3 regions of the Pseudothermotoga elfii DSM 9442 genome follow, and region 1 is predicted to be linked to each of the others. Evidence: riboswitches for the same ligand, from Rfam matches in the RefSeq annotation. Region 1 holds a riboswitch; each other region holds the start of a gene.

What was found. Region 1 has a riboswitch for cobalamin ahead of TEL01S_RS07465 (ATP-grasp domain-containing protein). Riboswitches for the same ligand answer to the same signal wherever they lie in the genome.
Region 2: linked by a shared signal. The riboswitch ahead of cobT (nicotinate-nucleotide--dimethylbenzimidazole phosphoribosyltransferase) and the one ahead of TEL01S_RS07465 (ATP-grasp domain-containing protein) in region 1 are both predicted to bind cobalamin.
Region 3: linked by a shared signal. The riboswitch ahead of TEL01S_RS06550 (ABC transporter substrate-binding protein) and the one ahead of TEL01S_RS07465 (ATP-grasp domain-containing protein) in region 1 are both predicted to bind cobalamin.

Annotation. Positions count from the first base shown of each region.
Region 1 covers NC_022792.1:1,541,330-1,548,255, reverse strand. Annotated here, with positions in the region: gene TEL01S_RS07485 (GntR family transcriptional regulator) at 1-191, opposite strand, end outside; gene TEL01S_RS07480 (nucleotidyltransferase family protein) at 860-1,162, shown strand; gene TEL01S_RS07475 (HepT-like ribonuclease domain-containing protein) at 1,155-1,514, shown strand; gene TEL01S_RS07470 (succinate--CoA ligase subunit alpha) at 1,675-2,511, opposite strand; gene TEL01S_RS07465 (ATP-grasp domain-containing protein) at 2,501-3,514, opposite strand; cobalamin riboswitch at 3,565-3,745, opposite strand; gene TEL01S_RS07460 (FAD-binding oxidoreductase) at 3,799-5,508, opposite strand; gene TEL01S_RS07455 (FGGY-family carbohydrate kinase) at 5,521-6,926, opposite strand, start outside.
Region 2 covers NC_022792.1:1,315,015-1,321,940, reverse strand. Annotated here, with positions in the region: gene TEL01S_RS06380 (aminotransferase class I/II-fold pyridoxal phosphate-dependent enzyme) at 1-214, opposite strand, end outside; gene cbiB (adenosylcobinamide-phosphate synthase CbiB) at 211-1,107, opposite strand; gene TEL01S_RS06370 (adenosylcobinamide-GDP ribazoletransferase) at 1,104-1,817, opposite strand; gene cbiR (cobamide remodeling phosphodiesterase CbiR) at 1,814-2,455, opposite strand; gene TEL01S_RS06360 (bifunctional adenosylcobinamide kinase/adenosylcobinamide-phosphate guanylyltransferase) at 2,452-2,958, opposite strand; gene cobT (nicotinate-nucleotide--dimethylbenzimidazole phosphoribosyltransferase) at 2,955-3,998, opposite strand; cobalamin riboswitch at 4,398-4,565, opposite strand; gene TEL01S_RS11195 (ABC transporter permease) at 4,602-5,006, opposite strand; gene TEL01S_RS11190 (ABC transporter permease) at 5,006-5,356, opposite strand; gene TEL01S_RS06345 (ABC transporter ATP-binding protein) at 5,353-6,084, opposite strand; gene TEL01S_RS06340 (AbrB/MazE/SpoVT family DNA-binding domain-containing protein) at 6,081-6,308, opposite strand; gene TEL01S_RS06335 (radical SAM protein) at 6,367-6,926, opposite strand, start outside.
Region 3 covers NC_022792.1:1,350,895-1,357,820, forward strand. Annotated here, with positions in the region: gene TEL01S_RS06535 (MATE family efflux transporter) at 1-343, opposite strand, end outside; gene TEL01S_RS06540 (ABC transporter ATP-binding protein) at 422-1,198, opposite strand; gene TEL01S_RS06545 (FecCD family ABC transporter permease) at 1,191-2,177, opposite strand; gene TEL01S_RS06550 (ABC transporter substrate-binding protein) at 2,180-3,073, opposite strand; cobalamin riboswitch at 3,130-3,306, opposite strand; gene TEL01S_RS06555 (hypothetical protein) at 3,305-4,546, opposite strand; gene TEL01S_RS06560 (DUF362 domain-containing protein) at 4,543-5,625, opposite strand; gene TEL01S_RS06565 (DMT family transporter) at 5,635-5,979, opposite strand; gene TEL01S_RS06570 (decaprenyl-phosphate phosphoribosyltransferase) at 5,980-6,846, opposite strand.

The sequences.
Region 1 (6,926 bases):
ACAAGATATCCCTCCAAAACAAGGCTATCTATAGCTGATCTAACAGTAGCCCTGCTGACTTTATAGATTTTCATTAGATCAAACTCTGCAGGAATTTTTTCCCCTTCTTTCCAATCACCTTTTAGTATTTTTTCTTTCAGTTCCTGTTTCAGCTGAACATAAAGGGGCATGGCATTTGTCCTGTCTATCAACCAAGCATTCCTCCACAGATGAAGTATATCCTGATTATAACTCAAGATTTCAGGTAGTTATCATAATGTAGTACTCAAAGAATTATTTACTGTTAGCGGAACTGGTATAAATGATACAATCTGTATAAATATAACTGTTACTATGCGAATGATGTCAAATGCAAAATAATTATAGGGTGATAATATTACTCCTTGCAAGCTAAAGCAAGACAGTGTAACAGACTATATTTGATTGGTACTTCTATTCAAGGACTTGAAATTTTCACAATGAATCAGGGCAAGTGTTTTTGTACTTGTTGATGACTAAACAAAACTTTGAAAATAGCTATCTACATGTACAGGGGAGATACTGAAAGGTACTAACTTTTTCGTGAATTTTCATTTAAAACTTCACATTTCAGAAGATGCACAGCCGCAATATGTGTGTTAGTTTATAAATACAAGGAAAGGATCAAATTAAAGTTGCACTTGTAGAGTTATCAGTATTTCAACTTGACATAAACATCTACAGGATTTTATAAAAAATAATAGCAAAAATAGCAAAATATGTCTTTGATAAAAGATGTTAAAATAATTGCTGTGAAGTATGCATGAAAAGAAAATATTACTTTACTTACGTCTCAAAATGGGTTCAGATTTTAAACCTATCAAATGAGGAGTCGTGAATTGTGAAAAAAGAAGAAATTTTAAAAACCTTGCGGGACAATATGGGTGAGATAAGAAAGTTTGGAGTTAAGAAAATAGGAATATTTGGTTCTGCTGCCAGAAATGAATTAAGAGAAGATAGCGATATTGATTTTGTTGTCGAGTTTGAAGAAGGCAAGGGAAACATGAAAGATTTCATAGGACTTATTGATTTTCTTGAAGCTTTGTTTAGCAGGCAGGCAGATATACTCACCCCATGTGGGATAGAAAGCATACGAATAAGTTATGTTAAAGAAAATATAAAAAAGGAGCTGGAGTATGTATAAAAGAACGAATAAAGAATTCCTTCTGGATATGATGGTAGCATGTAAAAGAATGATAAGATACACGGAAAATATGAACTTTGAAAACTTTTCTAAAGATGAGAAGACAATAGACGCAGTGATTAGAAATGTAGAAATTCTTGGAGAAGCGGTGAAAAATATGTCTTTAGAATTTAAAGAAAAATATCCAGAAGTCAAATGGAGTATGATCGCCAGAACAAGAGATAAGCTAATACATTTCTACTTTGGATTGGATATAGAAGTACTTTGGAAAATATTAAAGGATGATATACCAGAACTAAGGCAAAAGCTTGAGTATATAATGCAAAAAGAAGGATGGCAAAATGAAATTTGAGAAGTATAACCTTCTCAATCTTTTTGTTTCAATTGATTTTAACGAATTGAGAGAATAAAAGATAATGGAACTTCATTTTAAAACTTCACATTTCAGAAGATATGCAGCCACAAGTTGTACCAGATTAGCATCGAGATGAAAATCTCTCAAAGTGAGAAAATCAATTGAAAATCTTTTCGAGCTCGAATAAATTTCTAATTGTTTTGACGTCATACTGCCTCAATTTTTCTTCTTTATATTGCACCCTTCCAGACTCTCCCTCTATAATTGCACCAGCGTGGCCCATCCTGACTCCTTCGGGCGCATATCTACCTGCAAAGAAAGAGAATATTTCTCCATCAAAACCTTTCTCTCTGGCATATTTGATGCCGTTTACTTCGTCATTTCCACCTATTTCGCCAATAACCATGACTTTTCTTATACTCATATTTTCAATTTCATCAAATGCTTCTGCAACGTTGGTGCCTACTACTGGATCTCCTCCGAGCCCCATAGCGATCTTTATGCCATCTGCCTTTGAAATAATCCTGGCAATTTCATACATCAAGGTGCCACTTCTTGAAATCAACGCAAATTCACCGGGTTTAAAGTATTTTTCCGGCATTATCCCCACTTTCACTTCCCCAGGAACAATCACCCCTGGACAATTTGGTCCTACAACTTTTATGCCAAGTTTTTTCGAAATCTTGGTTATTTTCAGTGCATCGTGAATAGGAACATGCTCGCTTATGATGACGATTTTCTTGATGCTATTTTCTACAGCGTCAAGAAAGGCATTCAGAACTTCTTCTTTTGGAACAAAGATGATAGCAGTATCGGGATTTTCTTTTGCCTCTTTCAGTGTCTTGTAAACTGGGATACCCTCAAATTCTGTGATTTTTCTTTTTGAAACACCACAAATAATATTTGTGCCATAGTTTTTCATTTTTATTGTATGATGACTACCATATTTTCCAGTAATTCCATAAACACAGACCCTGTCAGATTTACAAAACATAGCTCTCCCTCCTTAGAGCGTTTATAAGATCTGTGGTGCTGTCGAAAACCTTTATTCCATTTTCTGTTAAAAGTTTTCTGGAAAACATCTCATTGTTTCCTGTTATTCGGGCGAAGATTTGAATTTCCGGGTTCTTCCCTTTACATTCGATGATTGCTGAAGCAATTTCCATAGTATCGGTAATACCACCGAATATATTTGCGACTATTTTTTTATTTCTTTTACTTAGATCATTTAACACTTTCAGTGCATTTTCTTTTTTTGCTCCGCCGCCGAGATCGCAGAAAGCGCCGGGTTTAAGGCCGCATTCGATAACTGCATCGAAAGTTGCCATGACAATACCGGCTCCACAACCAATTATTCCCACATCACCTTGAAGTTCAGGATCAAAGCTGGGAATTTGTGGACACCAATTTTGTCTATAAAGAGCATTTTCATCGATATGCATAACACAATCCAGCATCATATATTCATCTTTGTTGTTGAAAGCGATCGGATTAATTTCAAGAAGTGTCAAATCTTTTTCTATAAAAAGATTTACCAGTTTATAAGTTATATCACGTACGTGATCTGGTAATTTACTGATATCTTCCATCTTAATTTTGACTATTTTTTGCTTTTCCACATCTTCTATATCAATCCCGCCGAATTCGGAATAGAGTACTGTTATATCTCTAATGTCTCTATCAATCAATATTGATAAATATTCTTCTCTATCGTGTTCAAAAACTTCCTCAACGAGCACCTTTGTACACTTTTCTCCTTTTATTTTTCTTCCAAGTAGATATGAAATTTTCTGGTAAGTTTCTTCGTATGATCTGGAGAAAACCACACCACCAGCTTTCATTCTCCCTCCAACCAGAACCTGGGCTTTCAAAACATGTGGAAGATCGAGTTGTTCAAGATCTCTTCGTTCAAAAGGCCCGTTGATCAATACGGATTTTGGTACATTAAATCCGTTTTCTTTTAGAACATTTTTTCCGACATATTCGTGAATTTTCATATCCTCACCTCCACACAAACAAAAATTTCCCAAATAGCCCTCAGCTATCGGGGAAGAATACACCTAAGGCAGGTCTCCCGGCTTCTGGATCATCCTACTCTCCGCGCCTTCCCGGATTGTACCAGTGGCCTTTCTGCGGATTTCGTCCCCAGTTACGGTTGCTGGGCAGCTCCGGATTTTCACCGGATTCCCTTTTAATCCATAAATGGAACCTCAGGTGGAAAATCATATTCAATTTTTACTATCTAAGGATAGAATATCATAAATGCTCTAACGATTGCCAGTTATGATATTTTTCTTTTTTGCGTATCGCTCAGGTCTAATCCAAGTGTCCCACCCGGATTCATAATGTTGTTGGGATCAAAGTATCTTTTTAAAGCTCTCATAACTTCAAGCTGATTTTTTCCTATACAGTTTTCAAACCATGGTGCAAATAATTTTCCTATTCCATGGTGATGACTCAACGCCGCGCCGTGTTTTACTATATTGTCGAGTATTCCGCTCTGGTACTCAACAAATTCCTCGATATTTTCAAATTTTCCTATGAATATGAAATACAGGTTAGTTCCCTGAGGGTAGAAATGCGAACAGTGGCTCATAACAATAGTTTTTGGCCTTTGTTTGCAGTATCTTCTGACGTTCTCCCAGACGTATTCAATTTGATCCCATGCCACGGCACATTCAAGGGTGTCTATTACTATGCCAAAATCGTTCAGATCATCTCTGAGGTATGGGTCTGTGAATCTGCCATGTTCCCAGGATTTTGCCACAAAACCTGTGGTGTACATCGCACCGTATTTTCTTGCCAGTTTTATTATGTTTCTTTTGACGTTTTTTGCGTAATTTTTCTCTCCCTGCGCTATGCCAAGGAGTAAACATCTTTTCATGGGCTTGAAACCCCGCAGGCTTATCATTTTGTCTATCAACGTATCTTCAACACCATAGAGTTTCAATGCAACATCTGTTTCTTCAGGATCTGATAATCTCATCACCGAAGGAACTCCAAATTGGGATTGCATTATCTCTTTGGTTGCTTCTATCGCGCTGTGAAAATCTGGAAAGATAAAACTGAACCTTTGGTCGTTTTCTGGAAGATATCTGAAGATTCTGAGTGTAGCCGAAACGAGTAATCCATAAGCACCTTCACTACCAATGAAGATCTGGTCTATTGATGGACCTAAAGCGGCCCTTGGGTATTCTTTTGTAATGATTTCTCCTACCGGGGTTATATATTCTTGGCAGATCACAAGATCCTCAATTTTTCCATAATATGTTGAATTTTGTCCCGCACCTCTTGTGACAATCCACCCACCAACGGTGGAGCCCTCAAAAGATTGGGGCAGATGACCGCAGGTATATCTATGCTCTGCGTTGAGTTCTTCAGGTGCGTTGTTCAATTTTCTCTCAAGCTCCGGGCCGTAGATACCCGGTTGAACTGTAACGGTGTGGTTAGTTTCATTCAACTTGAGAATTCGATTCATATGCTTTGTAAAATCTATGCACACACCACCGTTTACACATTCAGTCCCTCTTGTTACTGTTGAACCTCCTCCTCTTGGATAAACTGGTATTCTGTTTTCGTTGCAATACTTTACTATTTCCACGACATCTTTTTTATCTTTCGGAAACAAAACCGCATCCGGGAGATTTTCTATTTTCTTTTCTCTCAATCTCATCAAATCAAGCATAGTTTTCCCAAAACTTGCCTTTACTCTGGAGTAATCGTCTGTTTTTACGTTCTCGGCTCCAAGAATATTTTCGAAAACTTGAATGTGTTTCGAAGAAAGTTTTATCGGTATATCGACTTTTACCTGTTCAAAGCCTGGATTTACAGGATGCTCAAAGTGTTCATCAGATAATTCAAAAACTTGTTTCATCAATCTGTAAAGTCTTTTATTCGGGTGTTTAAAGAAATTTGGGTTTCCCCATTTAAATATCGATCTGTAAGAACCAGCGGGGGGTGCCTGTTCAATCCATTTGGGTTGAAATTCCATTTCTTTCACCTCTCAACATTCTGGATAACCAGTTATCTTTTGCATGGATCTATACAATGGACACAATCTGGCATACATTTTTTTGTAAACATGTTCATAAAGCTGGGAGTAAAGTTTTGCACGCTCTTTATTTGGAATAAATTGCTTGCTGTATCTAACCATTTTTTGAACAGCATCCTCAAAGGAAGAATAGTATTTTATTCCAACAAATCCGACTATGGCTGCTCCCAAACCAGAACCTTCGTAGGTTTCACCCCTGACCGTCTCTTTATTCAGAACATCTGCCAAAGTCTGGCAAACAAAATCTGATTTTGATCCTCCGCCTGTCACCATGACTTTTTCAATAGATGTGTGGGAAACTTTTTCTATTTTTTCTGCCGCGTCTTTCAACGCATAGGAAAGACCCTCTATTATTGCCCTATATAGATAAGCTCTGTTATGCACATCCCCAAACCCTATGATTGCCCCTCTTGCTTCTGGCATTTTCAAACCGGCGCCCCAATAAGGCTGAAGCATCAAACCAAGCGAACCAGGCTTGGTTATTTTCAACAATTCGTCAAAGACATCTTCGGCTGTTATGCCTTTTTCCTGTGCTATCTGAGATTCATAACTGCCAAACTCTTTCTTAAACCAGCTAACCATCCAGAAACCCCTGAATATCTCGACTTCTGGATTGAAACGATATGGAATCACAGCCGGGTATGAAGGCATGAATTTTAACGGCTCAAGGTATTTTCTGGAAGTTATTTGCATCGTGGTTGTTGTACCAAGGCTTGCACATGCAACAGATTCTGTCAAACATCCCAGCGCAATAGTTTCACAACCTTTGTCTGATCCAGCGGCTATTACTGGAGTTCCTTCTGCAATTTGAGTCAGCTGTGATGCTTTCTTTGTTAGAGTTCCTATCACAGTTGCCGGTTGGGCCAGATCGGGAAGTTTGTCTTTCTCTATTTGAAATAAATAAGGCTGATAATCGTGTTTTGGATCAGCCCATGTGAGTTTTTTGTAGTTAAATGGTATGTGACCTATTTGATTAGCAACCGAATCTATGAACTTACCAGTGAGAAGATAGTGAAACCAACCAGACAGCAACAGAAACTTGTGAGTTTTCTGCCAGATCTCAGGTTCATTCTGTCTGACCCAGTTTGCCTTACATTTTTTTGCCGAGATCATAGCTGCTTTGTTCATTCCAACTATCTTAAAGCCTATTTTGTAATGTAAAGGCAGTCTGCTGTCAAACTCAGCCATTCGTTGATCTAACCACAGGATTGCTGGCTTCAATGGACTCCCATCTTTGTCCAAGAAAACACAGGTATCTCGCTGTGTGGTTACTGTTACAGCTGTTATCTTTTTCCACAGAGCGCTGTTTTTTTCTTTAACAATCGAGCAGGCTTTTGAGAGTGCTTTTATGTAAACTT
Region 2 (6,926 bases), 230 kb from region 1:
GAAGAGCTTCAGTTGCACCAGCCAGAATTACTGTGTTTTCACCATAACGCTTTGCAAATTTTTCTTCGAGCTGTTCAATATAAGTATATTTTCCACAATATTCGACAAGTTTGTTTGAAAACAATTTTTCAAAAAATGGCGGTTTTATAGGGTTGACCGATATGGAAAAATCTGTAAACTCTTCTCTGTTGATACCGCCATGAAAAATCTTCATGCCCGATCACCCAATAACTTCAGTATCAGAATTAATACAGCAATTATCAAAATCAAACTTACAACCTTAATATAAAGAATCAGTGCCCTTTTTAAATCTTCTTTTTGAGGTAATTGCCCATCAAATCTGTAATAACCTATTTTTTCAATACCTATCTGTAAAACACCTGCGAATGCGCTCATGGGGTAAGTAGCGTTGATTTTTATAGAACCGTATTTTTTGATATATTTCCACGCGTTTTTTGGGCTGAATAACAGGATAAGGAATGCTGTGATGCGAGCTGGAATAAAATTTAAAGCATCGTCTAATCTTGCACAGAACTTTCCAAACCACTCATATTTTTCAGAATGGTAGCCAAAAAGTGCATCGTATGTATTCGCAATTCTATAAATCAACGCACCATCAAGACCGAAAAGAATATAATAAAACAGTGGGGCGGTTATGCTGTCAGAAATGTTTTCAGAAAGGCTCTCTATAGCAGCAGAATAAAGATGTGGCTTGTCAAGTTTTTCTGTACCTCTGCTGACAATCATCGAAACAGATTTTCGCAATTTTGCAATATTGTCTGTGGAACATTTTCTAACATGTTCGTACAAGCCACGAATAGAAAATGTCGCTTTGAGTAAACAGGTTAATATTACATATTCTATTATTTTTGATTTAAGCGATATCCTCAAAAAAATTAACATGCAGCACCATACAGATATTTCAATCATTTCAGCACAGAGGCCAGATAAAAATCTGGTAGATTTGCTTTGCCCTTTGTTGTTAACGTATTTATCGAAAAGCTTACCTATCTTTCCCATGTAAGCAACTGGATGAATTATATTCGGGTACTCTCCAAGGAGAATATCAACAAATACCGCAAAAATCAACATTAATAGTCTACTCACAATTCAACACCAGCTATTGAAAGCAATATAAACATTTGTGACAACAAAGATGTACCGCCGATTACGTCTCCAGTTATTCCAGAGATCTTTTTTTCTGATATTATTTTTACAAATATCGCAGTCAGAAATGATACAAGGAAAGACAGAATAAATTTTACACACCCCAGGCAGAGCATTGGAGCTGAAAACAAGGCAGCTATCAAGGGAGTGTATTTGTAAGCAGGAAAAAACATGGCACCAAGGCCTGTATTTTTGGCTGGTTTTGAGATAGATATCAGTATACTCATAGAATATCTGCCAAAAACTGAACCAAATAAGAAGTCTGTCGGATCCAGATGAGAAAATAAATTATAAAATGCTATGACATAAAGGGTTCCATAAAAAACCGCGAATGGACCAACATTTCCTTTAGACATAATTAGAAGCCTTTTTTCTTTGTCTGATTGATTCAAAAATCCATCGAGCATATCTAAGAGTCCATCAAAATGGAAAAGGTCAAACAGGTAAAATCCAGCTGCAATCCCGGCTATTCTTATAAAGATGTTCTCACTCCATAGTGAGGTGAAAAAATAGATAAAGCCTGGAATGTACCCAACCAGGGTAAAATAAGAAGGTGCTTTTTTTATGTTTGTTTCAAAATTTTCGGTATTGTTGAGTTTGACCGGCAATCTCGAGATAAAAGAGAGAGCCGTTAGAAAATCATTCATCATTTGATTTCCCACCTATTGAGAAAGCTTTTAACCAGCGAGAGAGATTCAAGCATATCGTTTATGTCAAAAACCTCGATGCACCACAACCGAATTTTTTCGATTGAATCTCCAAAAATTTTTGATATCTTTATCAAGGTTTCCTCGTTTACTCTGAGATGGTCTTTCTGTTGGGAAACTCCCATCAAATGTATTTCATTGACATTTTTTAAAAATCCCGTGTCAAATTTTTTCCCCAGTAAGTGATGTCCTACGTCAAATGTCATTTTTTCGTGGTAGACTATTTTTTCTTTAAGGTTTTCCAGAGACATGTTTGATCCATTCAAAGACAGAAACACTTCAACTCCTTCGATAGGATGAAGCACATAATTCACTATTTTTAATTTCGAGATAGTAAAATACCTGTACGCACTGAAAACATTTTCTATTTTATCTGTAGGTAGGTGCACTGTATAAAGAAGACCATATTTTTCTGTCAGGTTATTCAATTTATCGATCTCTACATCGATGATATTTTGTGTTTCTTCATCCCATGTGTAAACAAGTAGTTCAACAAAATCAACATTCTGTGCCACGAGCCGTGCATTTTCATAATAAGTTCCGGGAAAAAGCCATGAAGTTGTCCCAATCATTCTTTTCATTTGATTCTCACCGAAATTCCTGAAATAACTACATACACTCTATCTGAGAAAGATGCTATTTTTGAGTTTATTTTTCCTAATGTTTCAGCATATTTTCTGGCAAGATTATTTTCAGGCACTATTGACCATCCCACTTCGTTGGTAACTATAACAATGTCTGATTTCATTGAACTGATTACACCGACAAAATCGGAAACATATTTTTCAACATCGACATTGTAATAGTAGAGATTTCCTAAGTATGTTGTAAGGCATTCGAACAAAATAACCTCGTAATTTTCGTCAATTTTTTTGAGAGTTCCTGCAATGTTAAGCGGTTCTTCAAATGTTTCAAATAAATTTCCTCGTTCTATTCGATGTTTTTCGATTTTTCTTCTCATGTCTTCGTCAAAAGGAACAGCTGTTGCCAGAAATGCCCGGTTTTTATAATTTTTACTCAGTATATATTTCAGTGCAAACGAGCTTTTCCCACATTTCATACCACCTGTTATCAAAGTAATCATTTTACCTGATCTACTCCTTTTGAAACCCCGGCACTTTCAAAAGTAGACATTTCCCCGATCATCTTTATTGCAGCTTCAATTATTGGAATCGACAGGACGGCACCTGTGCCTTCTCCAAGTCGCATATTAAGATCGAGAATTGGCCTGAGATTGAGCGCGTCAAGTATCACTTTATGACCTTTTACCATCGATCTATGGCCCGCAAACACATACCTGAGCACATTATGATCCATATTCCATGCAAGCAATAAACCAGCAGTTGTGGGAAAACCGTCGATCAAAACAGGAATTTTTTCCTCAGCTGATTTGAGAATGAATCCAGCCATCTGCCCAAAACAGAACCCCCCAACTTTTGCAAGTACATCTACGGGATCATTTTTATCAGGATTATTTATTTCTATGGCTTTCTGTATAGCTTTTCTTTTTCTTTTTAACCCATCTTTATCAATGAAAGTTCCAATATCTAATATTTCGTCTATGTCAAAACCAAACGATACCGCAATGGCTGAGGCGGTTGTCGTGTTTCCTATTCCCATATCCCCCACAACCAAAAGGTCAGCCCCACTTTCAATAGCTTCCTTTGCTATTTTTCTGCCATATTCGATGCATTTTTCCGCCTGTTCTCTGCTCATTGCCGGTCCTTTTGTAAAATCATTTGTTCCGTAGCCAATCTTTGCGTTTATAAAGTAATCATTTTTAACGTCAAAATCTCCGTCAATTCCTGCGTCAACAACATAAACTTTGGCTCCAACATGTCTTGAAAAAACATTAATTGCCGCCCCTCCATTGAGAAAATTAAGGACCATTTGGTAAGTTACCTGTTTTGGGTAAGCCGAAACTCCATTTGCTGCAACACCGTGATCAGCAGCAAAGATATAGACTCGTTTATCTTTCGGTAAATCAGGGATAATTTTTCCTTGAATGAGTCCAATTTTCAAAACGATGTCTTCAAGATAACCAAGGCTTTTGATTGGTTTTGTTAAATTGTTTAATCGCTCAAGTATTTGCTGTTTTAAAAATTCTTCTTCGATATTCATCATAAACCAGCGCAGGAGACTCCATCTTCTTCAAGATGGAAAGGAATGCGCTGTTCCCTCCTTTCCAATGAAATTACATAAACCACACAATCACTTCCAATCGTCTTTTGACGATAACTCAGGGATTATCCCTGCTAATTGCTCATCCCCGATGTTAGACAGGCTTGTTATGTGCAGATCACTGTCCCTACCCCTCAGGACTGTTTAGACCTGCACGACAGAGCCTGGAACTTGAGCAGCATCACAGGGTGTACCTGTCTAACGTAGCCACTTATGTGGCTGAGGGTAGTCAACTAAGCTTTTCAAGCCCCCGCTTCTACAAGCGGTGGGTAGTTGACTTCTTCACCCCATCTTTGAAGTGTCATGGTAAAAAATATTTTCCCGTAAAGCCCGAGCTTTCGGGAAAAAACTCTACTCAAAGCAGGTCTCCCGGCTTGCGGATCCTCCTACTTACCACGCCTTCCCGGCATAAGCCAGTGGCTTTTGATGTGGCTTTCGTCCCCGCTCACGGTTGCTGGGCAGCCCCGGAATCTCACCGGTGTTCCCTTGACATTGAGCAGTAAAATATTCTTTGTATTTATTTTATCACAGTATCTGAGTATTCTATCAGATATTCTTCATCTTTTCCTTAAACACAAGGATAGCTACTATAAATATGACAAGAGTATAAACTGTTACCCACCACAAATTGGAAAACGCTGAAGAATAATTACCATGAACAGCTGCTCTGGAAGCTTCAACAGCATGGACAAACGGCAAAAAGTTTGCGATGTTCTCAAATGTTTTCCCGAGTAATTTTATATCGAACCACACGCCACTCAACCATGCACTGATGTTTGTCAATAAAGCGCCACAGACAGCCCCAACCTGTTTGTCGTTGAAGATACTACCTGCGAGCAATCCAATTCCTATATCTATATAAAGAAATATTGTAGGGATGACAGTAAATAGTGCAAATAAAGTATTGAGGTTAAATCGAAATCCAAAAAATACGGATGAGGTAAAGGTTATTAAAACCTAAAGGTTATTAAAACCTGAATAAATGCTATAGGAACAAAAGGAAATGTATATCCGACGATAAAGTCAGTTGATGTGAGTGGCGATGCAAACAGACGCATCATGAAAGAACTGGCTCTGTCTTTGGCTATCAATGTTCCTGAAAACAATGAAAAAAAGGAAAGACCAAAAATTACTATACCTGGTGACAGGTTATTTATGTGAAACAAATTTGTTGGGACATTCAACTGAATTGCCGAAAGAAGAAGCAGCAGGATAATGGGAAAACCAACTCCAAAGAATAAATTAATGGGATCTCTCAAAATTTCTTTTGAGTTTCGTGATGAAAGCACCAGAAATTTCATGCTGCCCCCTCCTCAGTTGCGAGTTTTACGAAACCATCTTCAAATTTTTGTGCACCAGCAAGTTGCATTAATTGTGCAGCTGTTCCCTCTGCTTTCAGCTTTCCTTTGACTATTATTCCTATCTTATCGGCTAATGATTCTGCTTCTTCCATATAATGTGTTGTTAGAATCATCGTAATTCTTCTTTTGAGTTTTTTAATGATATTCCACAATTCACGCCTTGCTATAACATCAACACCGAGGGTCGGTTCATCAAGAAATAGCACCTGTGGATCTGGTATTAAAGCCATTGCAATGCTCAAACGCCTCTTCATCCCACCAGATAATGTTTTGCTTTTTGAAGTTGCTACTTCTTCAAGATTGAAAAGATCTATCATTTTTTCTGTTTTAATTCTTGCTTCCTTTTTTTCGAAACCGTAAATACGCGCAATCAATTCAAGGTTTTCTTTAACAGTGAGATTTGGTGCAACAGCATCTTCCTGAGGAGAAAGACTTATCTTTTTTTTCACAGATTGAGAATTTGAAACAACACTATCTCCAAGGATTCGTGCATCTCCTTTTGTTGGAGTGATAAGGCAAGAAAGCATTTTAATGGTAGTTGTCTTACCAGCTCCATTGATGCCGAGTAAAGCAAAAAGTTCACCCTGATCTATCGATAGATTTAGTGAATCCACGGCAATTTTTCCATCATAAACTTTTGTGAGATCGAAGGTTTCAATGGCTTTCATATTTTCTCCTCCCGCAACTCTTCTCTTGATATAATTTCTTCAAACATGCGGGTAAGTTTTTCATCAGTGATGATAGCTATACCACTTTTCTCATCGCCAACTACCATTAGAAGATCTCCTGGCTTGATTCCAAAAATATCTCTTGCTTTTTTAGGAATAACAATTTGTCCTTTAGGGCCAACTTTTACCATGCCAAAGATATGTTTTCCCTGAGGTTTTTCCATAATATCACCTCATTCTGTATAAAAAGTAGGAAAAGCATAAAAAGTATAACATGTATAACTAAGAAATGTCAAGTTTTGACACAATCTGCTTGAGCTCATTTTGATGTGATATCAGCGAACATGGTCCATCACCATCTTCGAGCAATTTATTTTCTCTTATTTCTTTGAATAGATTGCTTTTTAATCCCTCTTTAAGCGTTGCTTTTTTCAAATTATGGGTGGAAACATTTGTGACAGGACAGGGTGTCAAATCACCAGATGCGTTGATGTGTATAAAACCTCTTCCTGCAGAAACACAACCACCGAAAGGTTCTTCATCACCGGGCGAATGGATAATGAAGATTGGCTTTTCATTTTTGTAGTACAGAATTTTTTCTCTAAAAAGTTTTCTTTGGTCATAGTCCAGGGCTTTTCCATCTTCTTTTGCACCAATATATTCTATGAAAAAGCAGAGTTTTGCACCGGCTTCTGTAAGATTGTTTATGTTTTCATCTTTTATCCAGTATGTATAGTTGTCTCTGGTTATAGTTACAGATATGCCGTTTACTACACCAATTTTCGAAAGTTTTTTCAAAACTTTTATCACAGCGCTGTAGACACCATTTCCTCTTCTTTGAT
Region 3 (6,926 bases), 190 kb from region 1:
ATGAAACAACTGTTGATATAGCCCCTATAATCAAAGAAAGTATTAGAGAAATCATTGCAGCCGCATCTGCTCCAGATTTGTCTTTCTGCCCAATTTTTCTGGCTACAACCGAGCTTGCCCCCACGCCTATCCCCGCTGCCAAGGAAAGAATAACCATAAATATGGGGAAAAATAGTCCAATCGCTGCAAGAGGTTTTGGGCCAAGCCCTGCCACCCACACACCGTCAGCAAGGTTGTAAACAGTCTGAACAAGCATCGCAAGCATCATTGGCAACGACAATTTGATTATTGCTCTCTTGGGATTACCCCTCAAAATCCTTGTGCCTCTGGTTTCTACTTCCACAAATCAGCCTCTCCCTGTGTGCTTTTTGTTTCGATAGATTATACCAAAAAAGTTCTTAGAGCGTACAAAATAGATATATCAGTACACCACAATGAGTTTTCCTGTTTCGGGATTTTTTATTACATGAAATTTGGTATCATAAATCAATTCGAGAGTTTTTTCGGTGATAATTTTTTCGGGCGGGCCATCAAAGAGGATTTTACCACTTTTCATAAATACTATCCTGGTGCACAGTTCAGATGCTATATTCACATCATGAAAAGCGGCAATTATTGTTTTTCCTTCTTTATGAAGATGGGCCAAGACGTTTTTAATTTCTACCACATGCCCCGGGTCCAAGTGTGCTGTTGGTTCATCAAGTAAAATCACGGGTGTATTCTGCGCAAGTATTCTTGCCATCGCAACACGTTTTTGCTCTCCGGTACTGAGGCCATGGAAAGATCTTTCAATAAATCTCTCTGCATCAACTTTTCTCAGAGCTTCCTTCACCGCCTCAAGATCTCTATCTGTCCACGTGGAGAAAAATGTTTTTGCGTATGGCAATCGGCCACTTAAAACAATTTGTTTGACTGTATAATCATAAATAGGTATGAAATCCTGTGTAACAAATCCAACGATTTTTGCAAGCTTTTTTCTTCCTATTTTCAAAGGATTCATCCCGCATACCTTAACCTCACCATCAGAAACAGGAAACAATCCAGCTATTATTCTGAGCATTGTTGTCTTTCCAGATCCATTTGGTCCAAGTAATCCAACAAATTCTCCGTGTTCGACAAAAAGTGTTGTACCATTTAAAACAAGGCCCTGTTTTGAATTGTATCGGAAACTAACCGATTTCAATGCTACATCAACCATTTGAGCCACTCCTTTTGAGTATAGTAAACATAACAGGTGCTCCTACAAATGCAGTTATGACACCTATTGGTAGCTCAGACGGTCTAACAATCGAACGCGCGAAGGCATCACATACGCAAAGAAATATTCCTCCTGTTAAAGCACTGGAGATTATCAGAGTTTTGTGCTCGCTTCCAAAAATCCTTCGTGTCATATGAGGTGTTATCAACCCAACAAAACCAATGACACCCGTTACAGAAACTATGGCTGCAGTGGTGAAGCTTCCCGCGATATAGATTAAAAATTTTACAAATTCAACATTCACCCCAGAAATCTTCGCCTGCGTTTCGCCAAGGGATATAACATTCAATTGTTCAGATAATCCCACAGACAGAAAAATAAACAGAGCTGTTGCCATCAATGGTACAGGTAAATCATCCCAGCCAGTTCCCGACAGAGTACCAAAAAGCCATACATACGCATGTGTTATATTTTTCCTTACAAGCATAAGTAACATTACAGTTGCCGAGCTAAAAAGAATACTTATCAAAACACCACTTAGAATCAAATCCGTTATCGGTGTGGTCCCATTTCTGCGAGAAAGAACTATGGTCATAATAGCAGCAAACAAAGCGAAGACAAAACTGATCAACGGTGTTTTATAGATCAAAGAAATACTGTACGCATCGGCGAGAAAAATTGATAATACTGCTCCAAAAGAAGCGCCGGAGGAGACACCAAGGAGATATGGATCAACCAGTGGGTTTCTGAGTAATCCCTGAAACGCACCTCCAACAGCAGCCAACCCTGCCCCGGCTACTATTGAAAGCAACACTCTCGGAAACCTTATGTTCCAGATGATTTGTTTCCATTCACTATCTGCCGTGAAAAAAGATTTAATTGTTTCACGAAACGGTATATGGACTCCTCCAAACATCGTTGAAACGATTGCAACGAATAAAAGTAGAATTATTGCCGAAAATATTTTAAAAATTTTCAAAATCAGCTACCTCCGTAAAAATCAATATATATTTGCTCAATAAATTCTACAAGTTGAGGAACTGGCATGCTCAAAAGATTTCCATCGTAAACATAGATTCTTTCATTTTTCACCGCTTTTACAGATTTAAAAGGCGAGTAAGACATGATTTTTTCTTTCACCTGATCTTCTGCACCGGGTACATAGTTTGCAACAATAAAAACATCTGGATCCTGTGAAACTATGTACTCTATAGATATAGGCAGGAAACCATTCGGCCCTGTAAAACCAGCGGCAATATTAATTCCACCAGCAAGTGTTATCAAATCATTCAGATATGATCCCTGGCCGCAGGTCCATATTTCTCGAATTTCTGGCCCTGGAGTATCCATGAGGTAAGCAACCTTTACTCGTTTCTCAACCGGTATGCCATAAGCTTTCTTTGCCAGAGAAAGATATTTGTTTTCAAGTTCTTTTGATAGTTTTCTGGCTTTTTCCACTTCACCAAGAACATTTCCAACCAGGATCAGATCATTCAATATTTGCTGAACAGTATTAGCATTTAAAACCACAGCTGTTATGTTCTGTTCTTCAAGCTTTGTAACTTCTGGAAGTTGAAAACCTCCAAAAATCAAAACGATATCTGGCTTTAAGCTGAGGATTTTCTCCACATTCAATGGTACAAGGTCCCCTATTCTCTCGGCTTCAAAATCATCCCAATTTGTGACACCAACTATTTTGTCAGAAAGCCCCAGATATTGCACGAATTTCGTTGCAGATGGGGCTGCGGAAATTATCCTTTCGGGTTTCGATTGAATTGTTACGATTCTCCCAGCATCATCAACAACACTTATTGGGTAGGCTAAAACAAAAGCTACTATGAGCAAAACAAGAATCACACTTAACAGTTTTCTCATAACCTTACCTCCCTGTTTGCAAAATTTTTCACCACTTTCCCGGTTTCGGAGAAAGTGGCGAGCTTAATCGAAGGGCAGGTCTCCCGACTTCCGGATCATCCTACTTCCCACACCTTCCCAGCAATGCCAGTGGTATCTGTGGGTTTCGTCCCCGGTCACGGTGGCGTCCCCGTGCCGGATTTTCACCGGCTTCCCTATTAAACCTTCTTGGTACCCTCCGACGCTTCTTATTCAGTTTTCGTTTGTATTATACAACGAAAATATCCCATTCAACAACAGCGGGAATAGATATGCCACAACAGGCAAGAATAAACGAACTTCTCTTGTTAAAGCTACCAGTGCATTCATCGCAATGAATGGAAGTATCCAGCTCCATGTTTTTTTGTAAAACTCAATTTTTCTTATCTTCTGCACGAAAATCAATGGTAAAGCAAAAAATATCGCAGGGTAAACCCATGCCCAGGGATCAGAAAGGTTATCTTTTATCCTGATCAGTGGTGTGTAGTAAGTAGCATTTGGAAATATCACTTTCGCCAAAAGATAAGTCATCAGAATGGGGAAAATTGTTACGGAAACAATCTTGGGCACTCTGTCCTTATTCCACGGGAAGTTATAAAGACCATAAATAACAGCAATAAAAAAGGCGTGATCTGTTCTTACAAAAGATTGAATTACTACAAGTATGAAGATACTCCACCACGGTTTTCTTTTGTAAATGAGTATTACACCGAGAATAAAAAGCAGCAATGAGACGTGAAATTCCTGCTGGAGAAAATCACCATAACTGAATGCCAAGAATATGGAATAAGCAAACATGGAAAGATAAGAAACAAGCTCATTGCATAAAGTTCTCATCCAAAAATACAATAACAGAAGTACACCAATTGTAGCAAAAAAACGCATAGTGGCATATCCATAAATGACTTTGTTCAAATCGCTCTTATCATCGAAAACCTGAGTGAACTCATATGGTAACTGCTTAATTAATTTGCTCACAAACTCAAAAGGATCTTGAAACCAAGTTTTCCAACCCAAGTTATTTACAATGTTCAACAGAATATTTGTCGTCATTACATTATTGGTAATCTCTAACAATTTTTCTTTGATAAAGCCTCCAACATCGTTTGCAAGTTTATCGCGATCTTCCAGAGAAAGATACGAATCAAGATTCAGTTTATTGTCAAGCACGGCGCTGGGATTGTTGTCAAAACCGGCCCATCTTTTCACAGTAAGATATGGACTGCAATACCAGCGCATTGGTATGTGTTTAAAAAATTTTTCAACGAGCAGATATGGTACAAATCTGTACTGATTTGGAGCAGGTCCTTTACCTTCTACATACATGTTATGTGAATAATAAAAGAAAAAACGCCCCCCTAAACTGAAAACATTTTCAACTAACCAAAACCCTATCGATGTTACAAAGTAGGCAAGCACTAAAGCAGTTAGTATTAAGACGATGATTTTTCTCATCCATAACTCTCCCACAATCTTCCCCATGGGCTTGTTTTCTTCCATTCCTCAAAGACTTTTTTGCCTTTGAAATTCCACCAGAATTTATCATGGTAAATTTCTGAAGCCAGAACAAAGATGTAAACCAAAGGTGTTCTGAAAAACAGTTTTTGCAATCTCTTCAAAGGACCAAACCACAAGAGGTCGCCAACTCTACTTGCAAGATTATCTCCTACTGCGAATTTATATTTCAAATTCGAAATATCATACCCTACAATCTCTATATTTTCGAGCTTTCCATTCCCTAAACCTTCCTCGTCGGCTATTCTTATATAATCAATTTGCATAGGATCAAATCCCATGATCTTTGCTGCAACAGCGTCTATAGCAACCTGATCAGAACTCGCCAGAATCAAATCTGTTCTGACAGGTTTCAATGTTCTTGGCCCAGGGCCATTGCCCGCTGTTGTTCCGTCCATAACGGCAAAAATACCGCTGTGGATTTCTTTTTGAATCTTGAGCAAGTCAACAAGCGTCTCATGTATCCAGCTATGTGCATAGTGCCTTTTTGTGTTTAAAAGCCCACCAAAGGCATTTTTCATCGCACCGGTTGTTGTAGTATATATGTGGCATTTCATAGTTGGTAGATGAATTATATTTTTTCCAAAAAAATAATCGGGTAATCTGATTCCCTCTGGAAATATCTTATCAAGTGCTCTCAGTTGTGATTTTGGCTTGTAATCAATCCACTTCATATCTCTTTCCTCGAAGTTGTATAAAACAGGGATTTTGTACTTTGAGTAAACGATATCAAATTTATTGAGTTTTTCTCCATGTTTTGGCCGGGTGACAACAGTTTTGTTCTCAACCGCCACAATCTGCTGAAAACCAAATTTCTTCAACGCCTGTATGGTTCCTTCGAGCTGCCAGGGAGTTGTATTTGCTGAAGGCATAGGAAGATGCCATGAAATATTGTCCTTCAAGATCGTCGTACATTTCTTGTCCAATGTATTTTCTATGTCGGCTATTTTGACTAATTCAATATAGTCGTTCAGTACGGTTTCGGCAGAAGTTTTTAGTACGGCTACTTTCGACTTCATCTGATCACCTCACGTTACGGATACAAGCCATATGCCAGTAGCTATCAGTAAAATGCCGACAATTTTCAGGGAAGATATGTTTTCCTTGAACAGTAGAATTGAAGCAACAGTAACTATTATAAAGCCTGCGCCGGTCATAATAGGGTAAGCTGTACTGAGTTTTGTTTTCGTTAAAGACAAACTGTAAAATACAAAAGACAGGCCAAAGAACAGTAAGCCAAGCCAGATATAAAAGTTTTTAAGACAATGAAAAAAGAATGATGAAAAACTCCCGGTTTCTCGATAAGAAGAAGCGCCAAGTTTTACAAAAATGTTGGCAAGCGAATTTGTCAGTAGAGCTATTAAGAGTTTCATTTAACTACCTCCAAAATACAGAACGATAACTACCGATACAAACCACAAAAAGATTGAAAGAATCATTCCTTTGTCTTTCAAAATTACCTCGGTTGGTTCAGCTTCACCATTTTTCAGGAGCAAGAAAATGTATCTGAAAATCCCATAAACAACGAAAGGAATAGTGTAATAAAGTTTATCTGTGCTGAACTGCTCAACTGTTTTCGAGTCAAGTGTGTAAAGTGAGTACAGAACCATGGCTGCAGTTCCTGTTGAAATCATTACATTACCGAGTAAATTCTCATCATAATACTTCAAAACAAATCTGTGGCCATGATTGTTATATTTTGTTATTTCCCCTCTTCTTTTCCCAAATCCAAGGAAAAGAGCAAGGAAAAACGCACTTGTTACAAGCCAGCCAGATGGCCTGGAATCTATTGAATAACTTCCAGCTATCACTCTCAGCGCAAAGCCAGTAGATATTAACAATACATCCAGTAAAGGAATGCTTTTGCCCTTGAATGTGTAAAAAGTATTCAATAAAAAATAGCAACAAAGGCATATCAAAACATACAAATTCTGCAAAAATCCTATTGAAAGAGAAAGAATAATCAGAATAAACACCAATAATTTTGCTTTTTTTTCATCAAACAGCCCCGAAGCAATAGGCCTATTTTTCTTTGCAGGATGCAATCTGTCAAATGGTGCATCTTTAATATCGTTCATGATGTATACACCGCTTGACAGAAGGCAAAAAGCAGCGAATGTGATAAATGAGTTTGACAGAAAAACGGGGTCAAATATCTTTTTTGCAAAAACGATAGGAATAACTACAAAAAGATTTTTTATCCAGTGTTTTGGCCTTATCAACTTTAGAAGAATTTTCAAAAAAGGACCTCCCGTGTCGTTGGGTGACGATATATTATAGCAAAACAAAGACGGGGAAAACCCCGTCTAATGAATTCAAG